DNA from 4 places in the Arthrobacter paludis genome. Region 1 is predicted to be linked to each of the others. Evidence: riboswitches for the same ligand, from Rfam matches in the RefSeq annotation. Region 1 holds a riboswitch; each other region holds the start of a gene.

The links. Region 1 has a riboswitch for S-adenosylmethionine ahead of AC1Q5D_RS05105 (MFS transporter). Riboswitches for the same ligand answer to the same signal wherever they lie in the genome.
Region 2: another riboswitch for S-adenosylmethionine. It lies ahead of AC1Q5D_RS08280 (bifunctional o-acetylhomoserine/o-acetylserine sulfhydrylase); the one in region 1 lies ahead of AC1Q5D_RS05105 (MFS transporter).
Region 3: another riboswitch for S-adenosylmethionine. It lies ahead of AC1Q5D_RS16800 (OsmC family protein); the one in region 1 lies ahead of AC1Q5D_RS05105 (MFS transporter).
Region 4: another riboswitch for S-adenosylmethionine. It lies ahead of AC1Q5D_RS17150 (MFS transporter); the one in region 1 lies ahead of AC1Q5D_RS05105 (MFS transporter).

The regions. Positions count from the first base shown of each region.
Region 1 covers NZ_JBXAEW010000004.1:208,845-214,652, reverse strand. The annotation lists gene AC1Q5D_RS05115 (IclR family transcriptional regulator) at 1-635, shown strand, start outside; gene AC1Q5D_RS05110 (LLM class flavin-dependent oxidoreductase) at 765-2,156, opposite strand; gene AC1Q5D_RS05105 (MFS transporter) at 2,170-3,585, opposite strand; SAM riboswitch class IV at 3,635-3,752, opposite strand; gene AC1Q5D_RS05100 (NAD(P)-dependent alcohol dehydrogenase) at 3,924-5,024, shown strand; gene AC1Q5D_RS05095 (AbgT family transporter) at 5,021-5,808, opposite strand, start outside.
Region 2 covers NZ_JBXAEW010000008.1:54,895-60,702, forward strand. The annotation lists gene tpx (thiol peroxidase) at 1-306, shown strand, start outside; gene AC1Q5D_RS08265 (phosphotransferase) at 427-1,329, opposite strand; gene AC1Q5D_RS08270 (CPBP family intramembrane glutamic endopeptidase) at 1,361-2,140, shown strand; gene AC1Q5D_RS08275 (VOC family protein) at 2,199-2,846, opposite strand; SAM riboswitch class IV at 3,013-3,128, shown strand; gene AC1Q5D_RS08280 (bifunctional o-acetylhomoserine/o-acetylserine sulfhydrylase) at 3,192-4,535, shown strand; gene metX (homoserine O-acetyltransferase MetX) at 4,532-5,671, shown strand.
Region 3 covers NZ_JBXAEW010000025.1:5,980-11,787, reverse strand. The annotation lists gene AC1Q5D_RS16810 (MFS transporter) at 1-1,150, opposite strand, end outside; gene AC1Q5D_RS16805 (PucR family transcriptional regulator) at 1,304-2,479, shown strand; SAM riboswitch class IV at 2,676-2,792, shown strand; gene AC1Q5D_RS16800 (OsmC family protein) at 2,832-3,392, shown strand; gene AC1Q5D_RS16795 (Hsp20/alpha crystallin family protein) at 3,540-3,995, opposite strand; gene AC1Q5D_RS16790 (DUF305 domain-containing protein) at 4,227-4,820, shown strand; gene AC1Q5D_RS16785 (HNH endonuclease signature motif containing protein) at 4,942-5,808, opposite strand, start outside.
Region 4 covers NZ_JBXAEW010000026.1:22,493-28,300, reverse strand. The annotation lists gene AC1Q5D_RS17160 (LLM class flavin-dependent oxidoreductase) at 8-1,414, shown strand; gene AC1Q5D_RS17155 (amino acid permease) at 1,696-3,180, shown strand; SAM riboswitch class I at 3,397-3,497, shown strand; gene AC1Q5D_RS17150 (MFS transporter) at 3,588-5,021, shown strand; gene AC1Q5D_RS17145 (acyl-CoA dehydrogenase family protein) at 5,046-5,808, shown strand, end outside.

The sequences.
Region 1 (5,808 bases):
CGACGGCGCACCGACTGATGGGGATGCTCCTCTACCGCGGCTTCGTGCGGCAAAACCCGGAGACCAAGGCATACGAACCCGGCCAGGCCCTCAGTTCGATCGCCGTTGCGATCCGACGCCACGTCGACATCGGAACGCTCATTCGACCGGTCATGGAACGCCTCTTCGAGGCGACCCGGGAAACCGTGCACTTTGCCGAACTCGACGGCACGGAGACCCACTTCCTCGAGGCCATCGAAAGCCGGCGTGCGGTCCGTGTCGCATCCCGCCAGGGTGCGAGAATCGCCGCCAACTGCACCGCGACGGGCAAGGCGATGCTCAGCCTGCTCTCGGACGAACAGCTCCAGACGTTGTATCCGCAGGAGGAACTTCCGGGACTCACCAAGGGCTCCATCACCTCTCGGACTGCCCTGGTCGCCGCCCTGGAGGAGATCCGCGACGTCGGCTACTCGACGAGCCGAGAGGAGAGTGAGGACGGGGTCATGTCAGTGGCTGGCGCCATCACCAGCCCGAGCGGCAAGACCTACGGCATTAACGTGTCCGTGCCGGCCCACCGCATGACCGATGATCTCAGGGCCGAATTGGGGGTGCTGGTCCGGGCGGCGAAGGAGGAAATCCGGGCGTTGTTGGTCTAGTCCCTCCCTGCAGGGACGCCCACGGCCACCTGGGATTAGATACCCCCGCCGGACGTCCACGGGGCACTTCGTCCCGCGGGGTACGCCGCGCCCCCGTCGTCCCCCCGTCCAGCCGGGGACCCGTGCCCCTCAGCGCCCCGGAACCGCCGCCCCCCGTCGGTGCCCGGCCCCGCGGTGGTCCGCGGCCAGCTTCGGGCCGGCGCCGAAGAACCGCTCCCGCAGCGTCGCGCCCGCGGCCCCGGCGTCCGTCTCCGGCAGGAGGCCGCGGCGGCGCAGTTCCGGGGAGGCCAGGCGCGCGAACTCGATCAGGTCCGCCGGGCGGACCGCGGACGAGAGGTTGAACCCGTCGATCCCGGACTCGTCCCGCCAGCGCTCGAGCTCGTCGGCGACGGTAGCCGGGGACCCGGCGATGACGGGTCCCCGCCCCCCGATCGCGATGAACTCGGCGAGCTCGCGCACGGTCCACCGGCGGCCCGGGTCGAGCTTGGTGAACGCGGCGAGCGCGGACTGGTTGCCCTCGGTCTGGGCGTACTCGAGCGGGGCGTCCGGGTCGGCACCGGAGAGGTCGACGCCGGTCCAGCCGGCGAAGAGCGCCAGCGCGCCCTCGAGGTCCACGTACCGGCGGTAGTCCTCGAGCCTGGCGGCCGCGGCCGCGTCGGTCTCCGCGACGACGACCGTGGCCATGGCGAAGACCCTGATGGCGTCCCCTGACCGGCCGCGCGCCTCGAGCTCGCTTCGGACCCCGTCCACCCAGCGCCGGACCAGGGCCGGGGAGGAGCCGGAGAAGAAGATCGCCTCGGCGTGGTCCACGGCGAACCGCTGCCCGCGCGCGGACGCCCCGGCCTGGAAGAGCAGGGGCGTGCCCTGCGGCCCGGGCTGGGCCAGGGCGTGGCCGGGGACGGAGAAGTACCGGCCCTCGTGGCCGATCGCGTGCACCTTCCCCGGGTCCGTGAACACGCCGGCCTCCGCGTCGGCGCGGACGGCGCCGGGCTCGAAGGACCCCTCCCACAGCTTGTACACGACGTCCATGAACTCGTCGGCCCGGTCGTAGCGCTCGTCGTGCGGGATCTGCCCGGCCAGGCCCAGGTTGCGGGCGGCCGAGTCCTGGTAGCTCGTGACGATGTTCCACGCGACCCGCCCGCCGGTCATGTGGTCCAAGGTCGCGAACCGCCGGGCCAGCAGGTACGGGGCCTCGTAGGTGACGGACGCGGTGATGCCGAAGCCGAGCCGGCGCGTCGCGGCCGCCATCGCCGACACCGGGACGACGGGGTCCAGCAGCGGGTACTGGACTCCGGAGCGGATGGCAGCGTCCGGCCCGCCGCCGTACACGTCGTACAGGCCGGGCACGTCCGCGAGGAACAGCCCGTCGAACCCGCCGTCCTCCAGGGCCCGGGCCAGGTCCACCCAGTAGTCCAGCCGCTCGAACCCGGCCGCGCCGGAGTCCGGGTGCCGCCACAGCCCCGGGGACTGGTGGACGGGCACCATCATCTCGAACGCGTTCAGCAGCAGCGGCCGGGGCATGGGCGGGTTCCTCCTACTTCGCGGGGGTGGGCTCGGGGGCGCCGGCCGGGACGGCGACGGCGACGCCGCCGTCGCCCGTGATCGGCCCGTCGGCGAACTCGTCGTGGGCGCCCAGGCCGGCGCGCTCGCGGCTGCGGGCCGCCTGGGCCGGGTCCTTCGCGGCCAGCGCGGCGGCCAGGGACAGCCCGGCCAGCAGCGTGAGGTATCCGCAGACCAGCCACGGGGTCCGGCCGCCGGCGGCGAACAGGGACGCGGCGATCACGGGGGTCAGCCCGCCGGACACCACCGTGCCGAGCTGGTAGCCCATGGACACCCCGGTGTAGCGCACGCGCAGCGGGAACTGCTCGGCGAACCAGGCGGCCTGCGGCCCGTAGATCGCGTCGTGAAGGACGTTCAGGCCGAGGATGACGACCAGCGGCAACAGGGCCAGCGGGCCGGCCCCGAGGAAGGCGAAGAACGGCCACACGAACACGCCGATGCCCACCGCGGCGGCGACGGCGATGCGGCGCCGGCCGAACCGGTCGGAGGCCAGGCCCCACAGCGGGCCCGAGGCCAGGCCGATGGCGCTGGCGACCATCACGGCGACGACGCCGGCCGTCGAGTTCTCCCGCACGTCCTTGAGGTAGGTGAGCATGTAGACGGTGATCGTGGAGAACAGCGCCGGCTGGGCCAGGCGCAGGCCGATGGTCACCAGCAGGGCGCGGCGGTGGTGGAGCACGACGTCGCGGACCGGCGTGCGCGCGGTCTCGCCGCTGGCCTTGAGGGCCTGGAACTCGGGGGCGTCCTCCACCCCGAGGCGGATCCACAGGCCGACGGCGACGAGCACCGCGGAGGCCAGGAACGGGATGCGCCAGCCGAAGGACTCGAACTGCTCCGCGGTCAGGGCGTTCTGCGTGACGAAGAACGCGCCGGTCGCCAGGAGCATCCCGGCCGAGGAGCCGACCTGCGTGAACGAGCCGAAGAAGCCGCGCAGGGTGCGGGGCGCGTGCTCCACGGAGAGCAGGGCGGAGCCGCCCCACTCGGCGCCCGTGGACAGGCCCTGCAGCAGGCGCAGCAGCACGAGGCCGACGACGGCGTACCAGCCGATGGACGCGAACGTGGGCAGCAGCCCGATCAGCGTCGAGGACAGGCCCATGAGCAGCAGCGACGCCACGAGGAGGGCCTTGCGGCCGATCCGGTCGCCGAGCCGGCCGGCGACGATCCCGCCGAGCGGGCGGGCCAGGAAGCCGACGGCGAGGGTCGCGAAGGACGCGATGATTCCGGCGACTTCGCTGGCCTGCGGGAAGAACTGGACGTTGAAGATCAGCGCGGCGGCCGTGCCGTAGAGATAGAAGTCGTACCACTCGATGGTGGTGCCGACGAACGCGCTGAGGAGCACGCGGCGCTTGTCGCGGACGCGGACGGGCGGGGCGGACGGGGGTGCGGACATGCGGACCTCGTTCGGCTCGGGGCGCGCCCGGGCCCCGGGAGGGCGGGCGCTACCGGTCTTGCCCGCCACCGGGTGGCGCGGGCCGAATCATCACCTGGGGCACCCCACACGGGTCGGAGGGTTGCCGGCCAACGAACCAGGGTTCTGCAGCGTTGGCGCTCGTGATTCCTCCCAAAGCGTATCCGGGCACGCGCCCGGGCCGCACCCGGGGACGTCATGAACGGTCATGGGCGGCCAGCGCCGCGCTTGGCCCGGCCAGGCGGCGACACACCCTTCGCCTCCGCGGCGCAGCCGCCTAGGGTGGGCCGCACCACATCCCGAAGCGCAAGGAGCCCACCATGCAGGTCACCGCCGCCCTCGCCACCGCCCCGAAGGCCCCGTTCGAGCTCGCCGAACTCGAACTCGACGACCCCCGACCCGGCGAGGTGCGGGTGCGCCTCGCCGCCTGCGGGGTCTGCCACACGGACGCGATCGTCCGCGACCAGTGGTACCCCACTCCCCTGCCCGCCGTCCTGGGCCACGAGGGCGCGGGCACCGTCGAGGCGGTCGGCGACGGGGTCGCGGACCTCGCCCCCGGGGACAAGGTGGTGCTCAGCTTCAACAGCTGCGGCGCCTGCCGGTTCTGCCGCGACGGGCACCCCGCCTACTGCGCCGCGTTCTACGACCACAACTTCGCCGGCCGCCGCGCCGACGGGACGGCTGCGTTCTCGCGCGACGGCGGCGCCCCCGTCTCCTCGCACTTCTTCGGCCAGTCCGCGTTCGCCTCGGCCGCGAACGTCGCCCGCCGCAGCGTGGTGAAGGTCGACGACGACGCCCCGCTCGAGCTGCTCGGCCCGCTGGGCTGCGGCATCCAGACCGGCGCCGGCGCGGTCCTGAACGTGCTCCGGCCGGAGGCCGGGTCCAACGTCGTCGTCTTCGGCGCCGGCGCCGTCGGGCTCGCCGCGGTCATGGCCGCCCGCGTCGCCAACGCGACCACCATCGTCGCCGTCGACGTCGTCCCCTCCCGGCTGGAACTGGCCAAGGAGCTCGGCGCCACCCACACCGTCGACGGGCGCGCCGACGACCAGATCGACCAGATCCGGGAGGCCACCGGCGGCGGGGCGCAGTACGCCGTGGACACCACCGGCGTCGCCGCCGTCTTCCGCACCATGACCGACTCGATGGGCACGCTCGGGCACGCCGCCCTGGTCGGCGCGAGCGCGCTCGGCACCGAGGCGACCATCGACGTCGGCACCCAGCTGCTCTCCGGGCAGACGATCAGCATGGTCATCGAGGGCGACTCCAACCCGCCGCTGTTCATCCCCCGGCTGATCGGCCTGCACCGGGCCGGCCTCTTCCCGTTCGACCGGCTCGTGAAGCAGTATCCCGTCGCCGAGATCAACAGGGCGTTCGAGGACAGCGCCAGCGGGGCGACACTGAAGCCCGTGGTGGTGTTCTAGCCGGTGTAGATGTCCATCCCGGGCCCGGTGCCGGTCCCGGTGAGGAAGAAGACCGTGAGGACGCCGAGCCAGAGCACCCAGAACACGGCGGTGAACGGCAGCATCCGCCCGATCAGCGAGCCCAGGCCCGCGTCCGGCTCGTACCGGCGCAGGTACGCGAGGATGATCACCAGGTACGGGTTGAGCGGGGTCAGGGCCTGCGTGGCGGAGTCGCCCACCCGGAACACGGCCTGGACGAAGCCGGCCTCGTACCCGATCAGCCCGAACATCGGGATGAACACCGCGGCCATGAGCGTCCACAGCGAGGATCCGGACGCGATGACCAGGTTCAGGATTGAGACGACGACGACGAACGCCACGATGGCCCCGTAGCCCGTGAAGTCGGCGTCCTCCAGCAGGCGCGCCCCGTTGACGGCGACCCACGACGCCAGCCCGCTCCAGGAGAACAGGGCCAGGAACTGCGCCAGGATGAACGCGACGACGATGAACGATGCGGCGTCCCTGACGGACTGGCCCATCATCTCGACCACCGACTGCGTGCCGGTGATCTTCTTCAGGCGCACCCCGTAGGCGATCGACGGGACGATCAGCACGGTGAAGACGAGGAAGACGACGGAGGAGAGCAGCGGCGACTCGGGAAGGAAGCCTCCGTCCCCGTTGCGCAGCGGGGCCCCGGCCGGCAGGGACAGCGCGAGCACCCCCGCGGCGACGGCCAGCAGGGCCAGGCCGGCCCAGCGCAGCGCGGAGCGCTCCGCGGCGGTCACCTCGGTCGTCTCCTCCCCCG
Region 2 (5,808 bases), on a different contig from region 1:
CGCCGCTTCAACGAGCTGGCCGCGGGCCTGGAGAACACCGCGGTCGTGTGCGCCTCGGCCGACCTGCCGTTCGCGCTGGGCCGCTTCTGCGGCGCCGAGGGCATCGAGAACGTCACGGCGGCCTCCGCGTTCCGCTCCGGCTTCGGCGAGGACTTCGGCGTCGAGCAGGCCGAGGGCCCGCTGCGCGGCCTGCTGGCCCGCGCCGTCGTCGTCCTGGACTCCGATGGCACCGTGCTGCATTCGCAGCTGGTCCCGGAGATCGGCACCGAGCCGGACTACGACGCCGCGCTGGCCGCCCTCAACTAGGGACCGGCACCGCCCTTCGACATCACCCCTTCGGCGCAATGTCACCCGTAGCAACGGGTGACATTGCGCCGAACGGGTGACTTCGCTGAGAATCCGGGGCCCCCTGATGCGGCCCACCGATCAGCGGGCCGCCGCAGCGGCGTCCAGCAGCCGGGGCCCGGCCTTGCGGAACAGCCGGTCAAGCCGGGGCGCGTCCGTGCGGCGCGAGGCGTCGTGCACGGCCTCCAGGGTGAACGCCCCGATCCACACCCGGGCCCGGCGTGCGGCCGCGGCGTCCGCGGCGATGAGCGGCAGCAGGTCGCGGCCGTGCCACAGCGCCAGGTGCGCGGCGTTCACCGCCGGGTCCCACGCCGCGGAGAGGTCCCAGTCCAGGATCCCGACGAGGCGGCCGGCGTCCCAGTGCATGTTGTGGCCCGCCAGGTCGCCGTGGACGAGGCCGGGCGGCACGCCGGCGAACCCGGGCAGGCGCGCGAACACCGTTTCCGCCGCCGCGCGCAGCCCGGGCGGCAGGGCCGCGAGCGTCTCCGCCTCGCGCAGCGGAGTCCAGGGGCCCCGGTAGGCGAACGGGGGCGCCAGCAGGTGGCGCAGCGGGGCCGTGTCGACGCGGGCCAGGTCCGCGAGCACGGCGCGCAGGGTCGCGGCCTCCCCGCGGTGCGGCGGGTGCGCGGCGCCAGGCAGGTACTCGAGCACGACGGCGGCGCGCACGCCCGGGGTACCGTCCGGACCGACGGTGCCCGAGGCCCCCGCGGTCTGGACCCCGCCGTCGTCCCCGCTCCAGACCGGCGAGAGGGAGCGCGGCACCCGCGCCGACAGCAGCGGGGCCAGCGCGTCCGCCAGGGCCGTGCGCCGGGCCAGGTCGGCGGCCGCCGCCGGCGTCCGCGCCATGCGCAGCACCGCCTGGCCGCGCGCCACGAGCACCATGTGTTCGCGGCCACCCTCCTCGACCACGCCGCCGGCCCAGTCCGGGCCCGGCCGGAGCCGTCCGGCGAGGCCGATCTCGGCGGGCAGCGGCGGTCGGGTCATGGCGCCATTGTTCCGCACCTAGGATCGGAGCATGCAGCCAGAGCCGGACGCCCGCACCGCCCTGCCGGGGAGCCGCCGCGTCCCGTGGCTCGAACTCGGCATCGTCCTCGCGCTGTCCCTGGGCCAGTCGGCCGCCTACGCCGTCGTGGAGCTCGCGGACAAGCTGACGCGCGGTCCCCTCGGCGGGCAGACGACGACGATGAACCCGCCGCTGAGCGACCGCCGCTACTTCGACCTGACGTACCAGTTGCTCGACATCGCGTTCGACCTCGCGCCCGTGGCCCTGGTCTTCCTGCTGTTCGCCCTGGGCGGCCGCAACGGGTTCCGCGCCATGGGCTTCGACCTGCGCCGGCCGGGCCGGGACGCGGCCTGGGGGCTGCTGCTCTTCGCCGTGATCGGCGTGGGCACGCTCGGCGTGTACGCGGCGGGCCGGGCGGCGGGTGTGACGACGGCGATCGTGCCCGCGGCACTGGACCCCTATTGGTGGACGGTTCCCGTCCTGCTGCTCTCGGCGGTCCGCCACGGGATCCTCGAGGAGACCATCGTCGTCGGCTTCCTGCGCGACCGGCTGGCCGCGCTCGGGTGGGGCACCGGCGCGTTCATCGCGGCGAGCGCGCTGCTGCGCGGCTCCTACCACGTCTACCAGGGCTTCGGCCCGTTCCTGGGCAACGTCGCGATGGGCGTCGTGTTCGCGTGGTTCCACGTGCGCACGGGCCGCGTCATGCCCCTGGTCGTCGCCCACGCGCTGCTCGACGCGGCCGGGTTCGTCGGGTACGCCCTCTTCGGGGCGGCCATCGGCATCGGGGCCTAGACGCGGCGACGGCGGCCCCGCACCGCGGGACCGCCGTCGAGCACTGCGCGGCCTGGGGCTACAGCGTGATGGGGCCCGTGGGGGTCTCGAACGTCACGGAGAGGATGCCCGGGATGCCGTTGGGTGCCTGCCATTCGACCTCGACGTCGTCGCCGACGGGGGAGCGGTCCGGCTGGCCCAGCCACTCGCGGACCCGGTCGCGGGAGCCGGCGATGCACACCTTCGAGATCCGGCCCTGCGGGTCCGGGATGGCGTTGGAGGGGTGCAGGGCCTCGGTGCCCTCGTCCCAGCGGAGCATGTAGGGCACCTGCGGGTCCGCGATGAGGCCCTTGATGCCGATCTGCTGCCAGGTGAGCTCCTGCCCGTCGGGGAACTTGCGGTTGCCGGGCACCGACTTGCGGCCCAGCCGCTCCTCGAACGGGGCGAGGTCGTCCACGGCGACGCACCAGCCCATCCAGCCCCCGCCCATCTCCGAGCGGGCGCGCACGGCCTGGCCGAACGGCGCCTTGTCGCTGGCCGGGTGGTCGAGGACCTCCACCACCTCCAGGTACTGGCGGTTCTTCAACGGAAAGATGACGTTCCGGGTCCCGAAGCGCGGGTGGACCCCGCCCTTGACGGACTCGAGCCCCAGGGTCTTGGCGACCCGCTCGGCCGTGGCCGTCAGTCCGTCGGGTCCGCAGGCGTAAGAAACATGGTCCAACCTCATGGATTCATGATGTCACCTTGTGAAGTGCGTCTCGACTTAGGGTGGCCTAACCGGCGCAACAATGCGGCGATCGCGGACCCGACGGTGTAGGGCCCGGAGGGCGGTGCGTCACATTGCGACGGGGCGGCTTGCCGCGGCGGCCCCGGGTGCCGGAGACTTGGGGGACGGTCATGAGCGCCAGCGTCAAACCCCGGTTTGCTGGCCGGCAACCCTCCACTCGCGGTGGGGTGCCCCGGGTGAGGACCAGGTCCGTTGCCACAAGGCAACGGACAAGCGCGGGTCGATCCCGCACGCAGGCCGCTGGCGTGCGTGGCGTGGAGGCGGCCCCGACGAGAAGGGGAGACCATGTCCCAGAACTGGAACTTCGAGACCCGCCAGATCCACGCCGGCCAGGCGCCCGACCCGGCGACGGGGGCCCGGGCCCTGCCGATCTACCAGACCACCTCGTTCGTGTTCCCCAGCGCGGAGAGCGCGGCCGCCCGGTTCGCCCTGCAGGAGCTGGAGCCGATCTACACGCGGATCGGCAACCCCACGCAGGAGGCCGTCGAGACCCGCATCGCCGACCTCGAGGGCGGCATCGGGGCCCTGCTGCTGGCCTCGGGCCAGGCGGCGACGACGTTCGCGATCCTCAACCTCGCCCAGGCCGGGGACCACATCGTGGCCAGTCCGAGCCTGTACGGCGGCACGCAGAACCTGCTCAAGCACACGCTGGCCAAGCTCGGCGTCGAGACGACGTTCGTCGCCGACCCCGACGACCTCGAGGGCTGGAGGGCGGCGATCCGCCCGAACACGAAGGCCCTGTTCGGCGAGGTCGTCTCCAACCCCCGCCAGGACGTCCTCGACATCGAGGGCGTGGCCGGCGTGGCGCACGCGGCCGGGCTGCCGCTGATCGTGGACAACACGCTCGCCACCCCGTACCTGGTCCGGCCGATCGAATGGGGCGCCGACATCGTCGTGCACTCGGCCACCAAGTACCTCGGGGGCCACGGCACGGCCATCGCGGGGGCCATCGTGGACTCCGGCAACTTCGACTTCGCGGCCGACCCCGAGCGGTTCCCCGGGTTCAACACGCCGGACGAGTCCTACAACGGGCTCGTCTACGCCCGTGACCTCGGCGCCAACGGCATCCTCGGGGCCAACCTCGCGTACATCCTCAAGGCCCGCGTGCAGCTGCTCCGCGACCTGGGCTCCGCCGTCGCGCCCCTCAACGCCTTCCTGATCGCCCAGGGGCTCGAGACCCTGAGCCTGCGCGTGGAGCGCCACGCCGCCAACGCCCAGCGTGTCGCCGAGTTCCTCGAGGCCCACCCCCAGGTCGAGTCGGTGGCCTTCGCCGGCCTGCCCTCGAGCCCCTGGTACGAGCGCGGCCGCAAGTACGGGCCGAAGGGCATCGGCGCGATCGTCGCGTTCGAGATCGCCGGGGGCAAGGACGCCGGGCAGGCCTTCATCGACGGGCTGTCGCTGCACTCCCACGTCGCCAACCTCGGCGACGTGCGCTCCCTGGCCATCCACCCGGCGTCCACGACGCACGCCCAGCTCAGCGAGGAGGAGCGGCTCGCCGCCGGCGTCAAGCCGGGCCTCGTCCGCCTGGCCGTCGGGATCGAGCACATCGACGACATCATCGCCGACCTGGAGTCCGGTTTCGCGTCCGCCGGCGCGCACCCGACGGCCTCGGCGCAGGCGGTGCGGTGAGCACCAACGTGGACACTCCGCAGGTGACGCGGGGCGCCGTCGGGACCGCACCCGACGGCGTCCTGCGGCGCCTGCACACCGGGCCGTTCGACTTCGAGACGGGGGGCCGGCTGCCCGCCGTCGACATCGGGTTCGAGACCTGGGGCACGCTGAACGAGGACGCCTCCAATGCCGTCCTGCTGCTGCACGCCCTCACCGGCGACACCCACGTCGCCCGCGGTGAAGGCGACGAGCCCGGCTGGTGGGACGGGTTCGTCGGCCCGGGCCTGACGGTCGACACCGAGCGCTTCTTCGTGGTCGCGCCGGCCATGCTCGGCGGCTGCTACGGCACCACCGGACCCGCGTCCCCGGACCCGAACGGGAACCCGTGGGGCTCGCGCTTTCCTTTCACGACCATCCGCGACTCCGTGCGCCTCGAGGCGCGGCTCGCCGACGCGCTTGGGATCGGCGCCTGGCACGCGGTGCTCGGCGGTTCCATGGGCGGGGCCCGCGCCCTGGAATGGGCGGCCTGCCACCCGGAGCGGGTCAGGCACTGCCTGGTCATCGCGGCGACGGCCGCGGCCAGCGCGGAGCAAATCGCGTTCGGCCAGGCCCAGTCCGCGGCCATCCGCCTCGATCCCGGATTCCGGGGCGGGGACTACTACGCGGACGGCGGATTCCCGGACGCTGGCCTGGCCCTGGCCCGGCGCATCGCGCACATCACCTACCGCGCCGAGCCCGAGCTGGACCTGAGGTTCGGCAACCGGGCGCAGGGCGCGGAGGACCCGTACGGATCGGCCACGCGGGACCGCGGGCGGTTCCAGATCGAAAGCTACCTCGACCACCAGGCGGACAAGCTGGTGGGGCGGTTCGACGCCAATGCGTACCTCGTCCTGAACGACGCACTCGTCGGACACGACGTCGGCCGCGGGCGGGGCGGCGTCGAGGCGGCCCTGGCGGGGCTCGCGGGCGTCGAGTTCATGGTGGCCGCCGTCGACAGCGACCGGCTCTACTGGCCGGAGCAGTCCGAGCGGCTCGCTTCCCTCCTGCCCGGCGCGCCGGGCGTGCAGTACATTTCCTCGCCCCTCGGCCACGACGGGTTCCTGACGGACATCCAGCAGCTGGACGGCGTCCTGCGGGAGACCATCTTCGCCTGAGGCGCCGTCCCTCCGCGCTGTCCGGCCCCCTGGGGAGACGGGCCCGGCCAAGCGCGCCCTCCACCCGCCGCCTGCGCGCGCACAGTGCAGTCCAGTGCGCGCTGGTGGCGCCCCCGCGGTCCCCCTGACCGCCAAAA
Region 3 (5,808 bases), on a different contig from region 1:
CGCCGGTGTACCGGGTCGCGGCCGGGAACAGCCCGGTCAGCACGGTGCCCGAGGCGGCGTACGGGAAAGACAGGGTGGCCACGGCCAGGACCATGCCGGCGACGACCAGGGGACCGCTGCCGCTGGTGATCAGCCAGAAGGCGGGCAGGGTGGCGACGGCGGAGAGCACGCCGCCCCACAGGATGACCCGGCTGGCGCCGAAGCGCTCGCCGAGGCGCCCGCCGGCGATGAGGACGGGGATCTCGACGACGGCGGCGATCATGCCGCCGAGCAGCATGAGCGAGGGGTCGTAGCCGAGCACGTTCACGCCGTACCAGACGACGAACGCCGTGACCAGGTAGAAGCCCCCGACGCCGAGCAGGGCGGCGGCCATGCCGACGATGATCTGCAGCCAGGACTGGGCAAGCGTGGTCCGGATCGGGGCCTTCTCGACGGCGTCGTGCTCCATGAGCTCCTGGAAGACCGGGGACTCCTCGAGGCGGCTGCGGATGTAGAGGGCGACGAGCAGCATGGGGATCGCGGCCAGGAAGGGGATGCGCCAGCCGAAGGAGTTGAAGCTCTCCTGCGAGAAGAACAGGGTCATCAGGAAGAACCCGCCCGAGGAAAGGATCGTGCCGATGGGCGAGCCGATCTGCGGGATGGCGGCGTAGCGGGCCCGCTTGGCCAACGGCGCGTTCTCGACGACGATCGTCATCGCGCCCGACCATTCGCCGCCGACGAACAGGCCCTGCAGGACGCGCAGCAGCACGAGCAGGACCGGGGCAGCGATGCCGATGGCCGCGTAGGTGGGGAGCAGGCCGATCAGCCCGGTGACGAGGCCGATGCCCACGATCGTGATCATCAGGACGCGGCGGCGGCCGATCCGGTCGCCGAGGGCCCCGAAGAACATGCCGCCCAGGGGACGGGCCACGAGGCCGACGCCGAACGTGGCGAAGGAGGCCAGGGCGGCCGCCGTCGCGTTCTCGTTGGCGAAGTATTGGACGTTGAAGACCAGCGCGGCCGCCGCGCTGAACAGGAAGAAGTCGTACCACTCCATGGCGGTACCGAGCAGGGCGCCGAGGGTGACCTTCCGCGCCTCCTCTTCCGAGATCTGCCGGGTGGCCCCGGCCTCGAGATGGTGGGCCGGAACGGCGTTGGTGGTGGTGGCCATGTCTCCTCCGCGGGACGCGTGGTGGGTGATGCCGGCCGGGTCGGCCCCGGCCACCACCCAGCATGCCCTGGACCCACGCGTTCTTGTGTCGCCAATCACATCCGGTTCCGTAGACTGGCGTGTGCAAATGCCCAATTTTTGCCCGCGGAGGCCGTGTTGGAGACCCCTGAAGCAGCCGGACTGTCGGATTCCGACGCCCGGCGCTGGAACGAACTGCTCGACGGCCTGGACGCGGAGGAGTTGACGGACGCGTTCCTCGCCCGGGTCCTCGAGCTCGAGGACTACCGCGGCGGTCCGCTTCCGGCCCGCGAGATCCGCCGGACCGGCACCGCGTCGTTCGAGGCCCTGATCGCGGGGCTGCGGCCGGGGGCCGACCGGGTGGCCCTCGAGGCGGAGCAGCAGGACATCGCCCTGGAGGTCGGGGTGTCGCGGGCCAGGGCAGGGATCCCGGTCGCGTCGCTGATGACGGCCATCCGCCAGGACTTCACGGTGCTGTGGGACCGGCTGCGCGGTCAGGCCGGGCCCGGCGACGCGCCGCTCCTGGTGCGGCAGGCGGACTCGGTGTGGCGGATCGTCGACGAGTACGCAGCCTTGACGCAGGCGGTCTACCTGCGCGAGAGCCAGCGGATGGCACTGGAGGAGAGCTCCGCCCGCCAGGCGCACCTGGCGGCCCTACTCGGTCCGACCGCGGCGACCCCCGCCCAGCTCGAGGCGATCGCCGAGGGGCTCGGCATCGATGCCGGGACGCCGCTCTGCGTCGCCGTCGCACTCGGTGACGCGGCCTCGGGATTGCGGATCGCGGCCGCCCAGGCGGAGCGCCGGGGAGTCCTCATGATGGCCCACCCGTCCGCGGACGGCCTCACGGTCCTCTGGGCCCCGGGCCGGCCGGGCTCCGCGGCGGCCGAGACCACCGAGCGGGTCCGGGCCCTGTCCTGCGGCCTGGTCGAATCGGTCGACGGGCTCGCCGGCATCTGGCCCGCGGCGCGGCTGGCGCGCGAATTGGCCGGCCTGGCCGATCCCGTGGATGGGCGGGCCGCGACGCTGGACGACGCGTGGCCCCGGATCGCGCGGCTCCGGCTGGCTGAGGCGGGCGTGCCCCTCGGCGCACCGGTCGACTCGGCACTTGCCGGCTGCGGACCCGCCGAGCACACGCGGCTGGTCGAGGCCGTCCGCGCCTACCTCGAGACGGGAAGCGTCGCCGAGGCCTGCCGGCGCGTGTTCTGCCACCGGAACACCCTCATGAACCGCCTGCGCCGCTTCGCCGACCTGACGGGCATCGATCCGACCGTGCCGAGGGAGGCCGCCCGCCTCGTGATCGTCTGGGCGTAGGCGCGGGCGACGGGACAGCGCGCAGCAGGCCGGTGGGCGGACCGGCGCCCCAAGCGCGTCGCCGGGCGGACCGGCGCCTCAGGCGCGCCGCCGTCGTCCGCCCCCGCACACCCTATGGCGCCGGTGGCGCCCCACGTGACTCCCAGCGACGCCTCCGGTTGCCGCGACATTGTGAAACAGGGCACAATCGGCCCTGAATCAAGAGTCCCTGCCGCGAAGGCCCTGGCCGGCGGGGCGGCAACCCTCAGGCTGTAGCGGGGTGCCCCAGGTGACGATTCGACGCGCGCCAGCCCGGCGCGCGTAAGTACGGCGCCGCAGGGGACGCGGCGCGTGGAGAGCGAAAGGCACACCTATGACCGAAACCGCCATCACCCCGGACTTCGACATCGACCTCGAGGAGGCCACGGTCCGCGCCGAACGGCTCGAGGCCGCGGGCCGCAACTGGTTCGAGCGCATCGGGCAGGACCCGGGGAACGCCGACCTCGTGTTCCGGGCGCGTGGAGAGGGAATCGGCTCGGTCGCGACCCGGATCACGGCCGGCCGGCACGAGTTCACGATCGACGAGCCGGCGGCCCTGGCCGGCGACGACGAGGGCACGAGCCCCGTGGAGGCTGCGCTGGCCGCGCTCATCTCCTGCCAGGTCGTGGTCTACCGGCTGTACGCGCACCAGCTGGGCATCCGCGTCGAGGACATCGCGATCGACGCCGAGGGCGACCTGGACGTCCGCGGCCTGTTCGGCACGGCCGACGGCGTCCGCCCCGGCTTCTCGGACGTCCGGCTCAAGGTCACCCTGACCGGACCCGAGCCCCGGGAGCGCTACGAGGAACTGCAGCGGACCGTCGACGAGCACTGCCCGGTGCTGGACCTGTTCCGCAACCCGGTACCCGTCTCCGTGGAGGTCGCCAAGGCCTGACCCGGAACGCCGGCGGCGCCGGGACGCCACGTTGGGTGGTGTCCCGGCGCCGCTGCGCGTGAGGGCTCGGGCGGGGGCCGCTGCGCGTGAGGGCCCGGGCGCGGGCGGGCGCCGCTTGCGGGCGCGCGCCCGCGCCCGGAGGCGGGGCTACGCCTCGACGGAGCGCTGCCGGCCGCCGGTCTTGCCCTCGATCGTCTCGGCCGGGGTGCCGGCCTGGACGGCGATCTTGCGGGGCTTGGCAGTTTCCTGGACCGGGATGGTCACGCTGAGCACGCCGCGGTCGTAGTGGGCCGCGATGTTCTCAGTGTCCAGGCCCTGGCCCAGGCTCAGCTGCCGCACGAAGCTGCCTCCGCGGCGCTCCCGGGTGATCCACTGGACGTCCTCGTCGGCGTTGAGCGTGCGCTCGGCCCGGATGGTCAGGAGCTGGCCGTCGACGTCGATGTCGACGGAGTCCGGATCGATGCCGGGCAGGTCGGCGCTGAGGACGTAGTGGTCCCCTTGGCGGAACAGGTCCATCGGCATCTCCCGCAGGGCGCTGCGCCCCTCGAGGAGGGCGCCCGCAACGCGGTCGAGCTCGCGGAACGGGTCGAACATGGTGGCCATTGCGATCAACTCCCTTTCGCGGCACCGGGGTGCCTTGTCGTGGTCTTCCTAGGGCGTCCCTAGAGTTGAGTCTCTCCGACTCAACTGTTATGAGATTAGCACTCTCCTGATGTGAGTGCCAGATCTTCGCCACGCCGTGGGTGAACGCGGATGCGCGGTCGGTGGACGGATAGTCTGTGGGGCGTTCCCACGGGGGGTGAGGGAACATCCCCGCCCCCGTCGAAGGAACCCATGCCGAAGCTTTCCGCCGCCCTTCCGGCCGCAGCCGCCGCACTCGCGTTGGCGCTGGCCGGTTGTTCCGCCCCGTCCCCCGAGCCCGCCCCCGCCGCAGCAACGGAGGCCATCGACAGCGCCACGGACCACAGCCCGGAGGACGCACTCTTCGCGCAGACGATGCTCCCGCACCGCGAGCAGGGCATCGAAATGACCGACATCCTCCTCGCCAAGCCGGGGATCGACGACGACGTGGAGGACGTGGCCCGGCAGGTCGGCGCCAACCACTCCAGCCAGGCCGAGCAACTGGGCGCGTGGCTGAAGGCCCAGGGCGAATCGACCTCCCCGCAGCAGGCGACCGACGGGCTTCAGCGCTCCATGGAGGGCCTGCTCTCCGACGAGGAGATGGACCGGCTCCGCGACGCCCCGGCCGGCGAGGCCGAACGGATCTACCTCGCCGGAATGATCGAGCACCACCAGGGTGCCGTCGCGATGGCCCAGCAGCAGGTGAGCGATGGGTTCAACGACCAGGCCGTCGGGCTGGCCCGGCAGATGGTCGACCACCACCGCGAGGAGATCGCCCAGATGGAGCAACTACTCTCCCGGTACTGAGCGCCCGCCGGCGCGTGCGCCCGGGACGCTCCGCCCCCGGGACGCTCCGCCCGGGGTCGCTCCGTCCGGGGTCGCTCCGTCCGGGGCGGATGCCATGGCTGATCGGCGGCGGGCTCCGCGTTCAGAACGGCGGGACGTCGTCGTCCGATGGTCCCTCGTGTGGCTTGACCGGCGAAGCGGCAGCGGCCTCCCTCGCGGCGACACCCCGGCGGAGGTCTTCGAGGCCGTAGGCCCAGACCTTTTCCGAGTGGGGATCGACGGGGATGGCCCGTGGGGACTCCGCAGCCGGGGCTGGTTCGCGCGGAGGCGGTGGCCCGTGAATGGCCCAAGGGATCTCCGGCGCGGTGATGTGGCGCCGGCCCGTGACGGTGGTGAACTCGATGGCGCCGCCGCCGAGCGGCGTGGAGCGCATGAGTCCGGCGGTGTCCAGTGCATGGTGGCGGGCGCAGTCGGGGTGGAGATTGTCCAGGCTGGTCTCCCCTCCCGCGGCCCACTCGATGGCATGGTCGTTCTCGCGGGCCGGCATGTTGCAGCCGCCGACGCTGCAGGTGGGTTGCCGGGCCTTCAGGACCCGCTGCTGCGCGCGGCTGGGTCGGTAGCGGGCCCTTCCATAGTTGGGACGGGCCAGAGCCGACGGCGGCGTGAACAGACCTCGCCAGTCGACGGCCGCTGGGCAACCCCCCGGGGGCGGCGCGGGAGACCCGGTGCACAGTGCGGCACGGATGGCCCGGCGCTCCCGGTCGGCCGGCCGGTACTTCCGGGCGGCCATCGCGACGATGGTGCGCCCATCGGGCCCGGTATAGAGGCGGTCCCAGGTCGCGGCGGAGGCGGCCAGCGCGAGGGCGGTATCCGTGTCGAGGGGTCCGTATCCGACGAGATGCGCCCCGCCGGCAGAGCCCGCCCGGGTATCGGCAGCGGCCGGTTCCCCGGGGTCCAGCCCATGCTCTGCATCGCCGCCCGCGACCTCTCGCCGAAGGACCTCGGTTTC
Region 4 (5,808 bases), on a different contig from region 1:
ACCCGCGATGACCCAGCCCCAGTCCCGCCGCCACGTCCGCCTCAACGCGTTCGACATGAACTGCGTCGTCCACCAGTCCCCGGGCCTGTGGCGCCACCCGCAGGACCAGGCCGAGCGCTACAACGACCTCGGCTACTGGACCCACCTGGCCCAGGTGCTCGAGAAGGGCAAGTTCGACAGCCTGTTCATCGCCGACGTGCTCGGCACCTACGACGTGTACGGGTCCACGAACGAGATCCCGCTCTCCGCCGGCGCGCAGGTCCCCGTCAACGACCCCATCCTGCTCGTCTCCGCCATGGCCGCCGTGACCGAGAACCTGGGCTTCGGCATCACCGCCGGCACCGCCTACGAGCACCCGTACCCGTTCGCCCGGCGCATGGCCACGCTCGACCACCTCACCAAGGGCCGCGTCGGCTGGAACGTCGTGACCGGCTACCTGCCCTCCGCCGCGCGCAACATGGGCCAGGAGGACCAGCTCGAGCACGACGAGCGCTACAACCACGCGGACGAGTACCTCGAGGTCGTCTACAAGCTCCTCGAGGGCTCCTGGGAGGAGGACGCCGTGGTCCGCGACCGCGAGTCCGGCGTCTTCACGGACCCGTCGAAGGTCCACGAGATCCGCCACGAGGGCAAGTACTTCAAGGTCCCCGGCATCGCCATCACCGAGCCCAGCCCGCAGCGCACCCCGGTCGTGTTCCAGGCCGGCGCCTCCCCGCGCGGCATGCGCTTCGCCGCCGAGAACGCCGAGGCCGTGTTCGTGAACTCGCCGACCAAGGAGATCCTGCGGGACACGGTCGCGAAGATCCGCGACGCCGCCGAGGCCGCCGGCCGGGACCGCTACGACATCCGCATCTACGCCATGCAGACCGTCATCACCGGCGCCACCACCGAGGAGGCGAAGGCCAAGTACGAGGACTACGCGTCCTACACGGACATCAACGGCGCCCTCGCCCTGCTCTCCGGCTGGACCGGCATCGACATGTCCCAGTTCGACCTCGACGGCGTCATCGGCCAGGACGTGAAATCCAACGCCATCCAGTCCTCCGTCGAGAACTTCAAGAAGGCCTCCGGCGACGTCGACAAGCCGTGGACCATCCGCCAGATGGCGCAGTGGATCGGCGTCGGCGGCTTCGGCCCCGTGTCCATCGGCTCCGGCCCCGAGGTCGCCGAGAAGCTCATCGAGTGGGTGGACGACACCGACGTCGACGGCTTCAACCTGGCCTACGCCATCACGCCCGGCTCGTTCGAGGACGTCGTCGAGTTCGTCGTGCCCGAGCTGCAGGCCCGCGGCGCCTACCCGCAGGACTACGCGCCGGGCACGCTGCGCAACAAGCTCTTCGGAGCCGGCGACCGCGTCAAGGACTCCCACCGCGCGGCCAAGTACCGCATCGGCTCGCAGAGCCTGGTCGGCTAGCGACCGGCCCAGCCGCCGGGCAGAGCCCGCGCCGCGGCGCCGTCCCCACCCGGGGGCGGCGCCGCCGTCGTTAACGCGGCCCTCCGCCCGCGACGGCGGCGGAGGATGACGCCCCGTGCCCCAGCGCTGCTGGTGCTCGGCCCGCCCGGTCCGCCGCCGACGCCGCCCATCGCTGGGGCCGGGGAGGGGCCGCCGCGGACCGCTGTTAGCTTGATCACGCCCCGCCGCCGGCCGTCCCGGAGGAGCGGGCGCAGCACCGTCCCGCGACCCGTGGAGGAACCATGGCACCTGCCCGCCCGCAACCGGAGGCCCCGGCCCCCACGCCCGAGGAGGTGGACGCGGCCGCCAACGGCGGCCTGCGCCGCTCCATGGAGTCCCGCCACCTGGTGATGATCGGCCTCGGGGGCGTCATCGGGTCCGGGCTCTTCGTCTCCTCCGGGTACACGATCGGCCAGGCCGGCCCGCTCGGCTCGATCATCGCCTACCTGGCGGGCGCCGTCGTCGTCTACCTCGTGATGTCCTGCCTGTGCGAGCTCGCCGTCCGCTACCCGGTCTCCGGCGCGTTCCACATCTACGCGGCCCGCACCATGGGCCCGGCCACGGGCTTCGCCACGGCCTGGCTGTACTGGCTGACCTGGGCCGTGGCCCTGGCCTCCGAGTTCACGGCCTCCGGGCTGCTCATGCAGCGATGGTTCCCGGACGTGCCGGTCTGGATCTGGTGTCTGGCGTTCGCGTCCGCGCTGTTCGCCATGAACGCGGTCTCCGCGAAGGTCTTCGGCGAGACGGAGTTCTGGTTCGCGCTGATCAAGGTCGCCGCCGTCGTCGGCCTGATCATCCTGGGCGGCGCCGCGCTGCTCGGCTTCCACCCCATGGCTGCCGGCGGGTTCCCCGGCCCGCTCGAGAACTTTTCCACCGACCAGGGCCTGTTCCCGAACGGCGCCACGGGCGTGCTCGTGACCGTGCTGGCCGTGTTCTTCGCGTTCTCCGGCTCGGAGCTCATCGGCGTCGCGGCGGGGGAGACCGCCGACCCCGAGCGCGCCATCCCGAAGGCCATGCGCACCACGGTGCTGCGGCTAGTCATCTTCTTCGTGGGCGCGATCGCCGTGATCGCCGCCGTCGTCCCCTACGAGGAGGCCACCCTGGGCGAGAGCCCGTTCGTGACCGTCTTCGAGGCCATCGGCATCCCGTTCGCGGCGGACGCCATGAACTTCGTGGTCATCACGGCGCTGCTCTCCGCGGGCAACAGCGGCCTCTACTCGTGCGCGCGGATGCTGCACTCGCTGTCCGCCGAGGGGCACGCGCCGGCCGCGCTGGGCCGGGTCACCCGCCGCGGCATCCCGCTGAACGCGCTGCTGGTGAGCATCGGGGCCGCCATGGCGTGTCTCGTGTCCAGCGTCGTCGCCCCGGAGACCGTCTACCTCGTGCTCGTCTCGGTGGCCGGATTCGCGACCGTGGCGGTGTGGATGTCGATCGCCGCCGCGCACTTCTTCCACCGCCGCCAGTTCCTCCGCGCCGGGGGCGACCCCGCCACGCTCGCCTACCGCTCCCCGGCCTACCCGTGGGTGCCGATCCTCGCGTTCGCGTTCTGCCTCGTCTCCGTCATCGGCATCGCGTTCGACCCCGCCCAGGTCGCCGCCCTGTACTTCGGGATCCCGTTCACGCTCGGCTGCTACGTGTTCTTCCGCCTCCGCTACGGCCGCCGCGCCCGGGGGACGACGGCGGCGCCGGCCGGGGAGCCCGCCGCCGAACGGGCGCCCGTGGCCTGACCGGGGACCGCGGCCCGGGCGCAGTATCGCGCGCCCGGACCGCGGCGTCAACGGCGCCGCGTCATGTGACGGCGCGGGGCGTCACCAAGGCGTCACGAACGCGTCATCTTCGGCGGCTGAGCCCGATTGCGTCGAAACGTTGCGTCCGGGGGCCCCGCGGCTGGGCCAGGTCGAAGATCCCGCGCCACACTGGAGGGACCCGCCACGGCGGGCACAACACCATCCAGAGCGGCCGAGAGACCTGGCTCGACGACGCCGCAGCAACCACCCCGCGCCCTGCGCGCCGGGGACGGTGCTACCGCCAGGACCGATGGAGACGCCCCACCCCCAGCGCGTCCCGCCGCGGTCCGCGCCGCCGGCGGTGCGCGGGCTGGGCCGGCTCTCCCCGGGCAACCGAGGAGGAAACCATGAGCACCACCGCCCCCGCGCCGGCGCATTCCCGGCGCACCACCACCCGGGTCGCCGTCGCCAGCTTCATCGGCACGACGATCGAGGGCTACGACTTCGTCCTGTACGGGCTGGCCGCCGCCACCGTCTTCGGGCCGCTGTTCTTCGCGCCGGCCGACCCGCTCGTCGGCACCATCGCCGCGTTCGCGACCTACGCGGTCGGCTTCGTCGCCCGCCCGGTCGGCGGACTGCTCGGCGGGCACTTCGGCGACCGGATCGGGCGCAAGGCCGTGCTCGTCGGGTCCCTGCTGCTGACCGGCCTCGCGACGACCGCGATCGGGCTGCTGCCCACCTACGCCGTCGCCGGCGCGCTCGCCCCGCTGCTGCTCCTGCTCCTGCGCGTGCTGCAGGGCATCGGCTACGGCGCGGAATGGGCGGGGGCGGCCCTGATGACGGTCGAGCACGCCGCCCCGGGCCGCCGCGGCCTCACCAGCAGCGCCACGCAGATCGGCCCGAGCTCCGGCATGCTGCTGGCCACCGGCGTGCTGCTGCTGCTCGAGTCCTCGCTGTCCGAGGCCGCGTACCTGTCCTGGGGCTGGCGGATCCCGTTCGTGGCGAGCCTGGTCCTCGTCGCCGTCGGCCTCGTCATCCGGCTCAAGGTCGAGGACAGCGCCGAGTTCCGCCGCGTCGTCACGGAGGAGCGCGTCGCCCCGCGGCCCGTCCTCGAGAGCCTGAAGACGCACCCGCGCCAGATCGCCCTGACCACGGCGCTGCGCATCGCCCAGAACGCCTACTACTACGTCTATACGGTCTTCATCCTCACCTACCTCGCGCAGGGCGGGATCTCCCGGGAGACCGGCCTGACGGCGGTCCTCGTGGCCTCCGCGCTGGGCCTGGTGACCGTCCCGCTGTGGGGCTGGGCCTCCGACCGCTTCGGCCGCCGCCGCACCTACCTGTTCGGCGCGGTGTTCAGCGCGGCGCTCGTCTTCCCGGCCTTCCCCCTGCTGGACACCGGCAACACGCTGCTGATCCTGCTCACCGTCGTGCTCGGCATGAACATCGGCCACGACGCCATGTACGGCCCGCAGGCCGCGTTCTTCTCCGAGCTGTTCTCCACCCGCGTCCGGTTCAGCGGCGTCTCGATCGGCTACCAGCTCGGCTCGGTCCTGGGCGGCGGCCTGGCCCCGCTCGTCGCGACCGCGCTGCTCGCGGCCGGCGGCGGCGACCCCATCTGGGTGGTCGCGTACATCGTCGGCGTCGGGCTCATCACGGTGGTCGCCACCCTGCTGGCGCCGGAAACCCGCCACCGCGACCTCGCCTCGCGCTGGGGCGCGGACGACGGCGGCGCCGCCGTCGGCCCCGACAACGAGGCGGAGCAGGCCCCGGCCCCCCGGGAGGCCGCCGCCGCGCACGGCGGGCCCGGCCGCGCCGACCGCGAGCCCGCCGCCCGCTAGCCACCGCCACGAGGAGCCGCCACCATGACCGAGACCGCCACCACCACGACCGCCTCCGGCGAGGCCCGCTACGCCGAGCTCGCCGGGCGCTTCCGCCCGCTGTTCACCCGCATCGCCGCCGGCACCGCCGCACGCGAACAGGACCACGTCCTGCCGTTCGAGCAGGTCCGCTGGCTGCAGGAGGCCGGGTTCACGGCCCTGCGCGTGCCGGCCGCCGCGGGGGGCGAGGACATTACCCGCGAGCACCTGTTCCGGCTGCTCGTCGAGCTCGCCGAGGCCGACTCGAACGTGTCCCACCTGCTGCGCAGCCACTTCGCGTTCGTCGAGACGATCGCCGACCAGGACGCGGCGTTCCGGGACCGCTGGTACCCGCGCGTGCTCGCCGGGGACATCTTCGGCAACGCCGCCACCGAGCGCGGCGGCAACGCCCTGGGCACCACGAACACGCGGCTGCGCCGCCGCGGGGCGCGCTGGCTGCTCAACGGCACGAAGTACTACACGACCGGTTCGATCTTCGCGGACTGGGTCGTCGTGATGGCCTCGACCGACGGGGTGGAGGGGCGCCAGTACGCGCTCGTGCGCCGCGAGGCGCCCGGCGTGACCATCCACGACGACTGGGACGGGTTCGGCCAGCCGCTCACCGGGACCGGGACGGCGGAGTTCGCGGACGTGGAGGTCGACGCGGCGGACATCCTCCAGCGCAAGGTCGCGACGACCCTCGAGCCCGCGTTCTTCCAGCTGTGCCTGCTGGCGGTCCTGGCCGGGATCGGCCGCGCCGCCCTGCGCG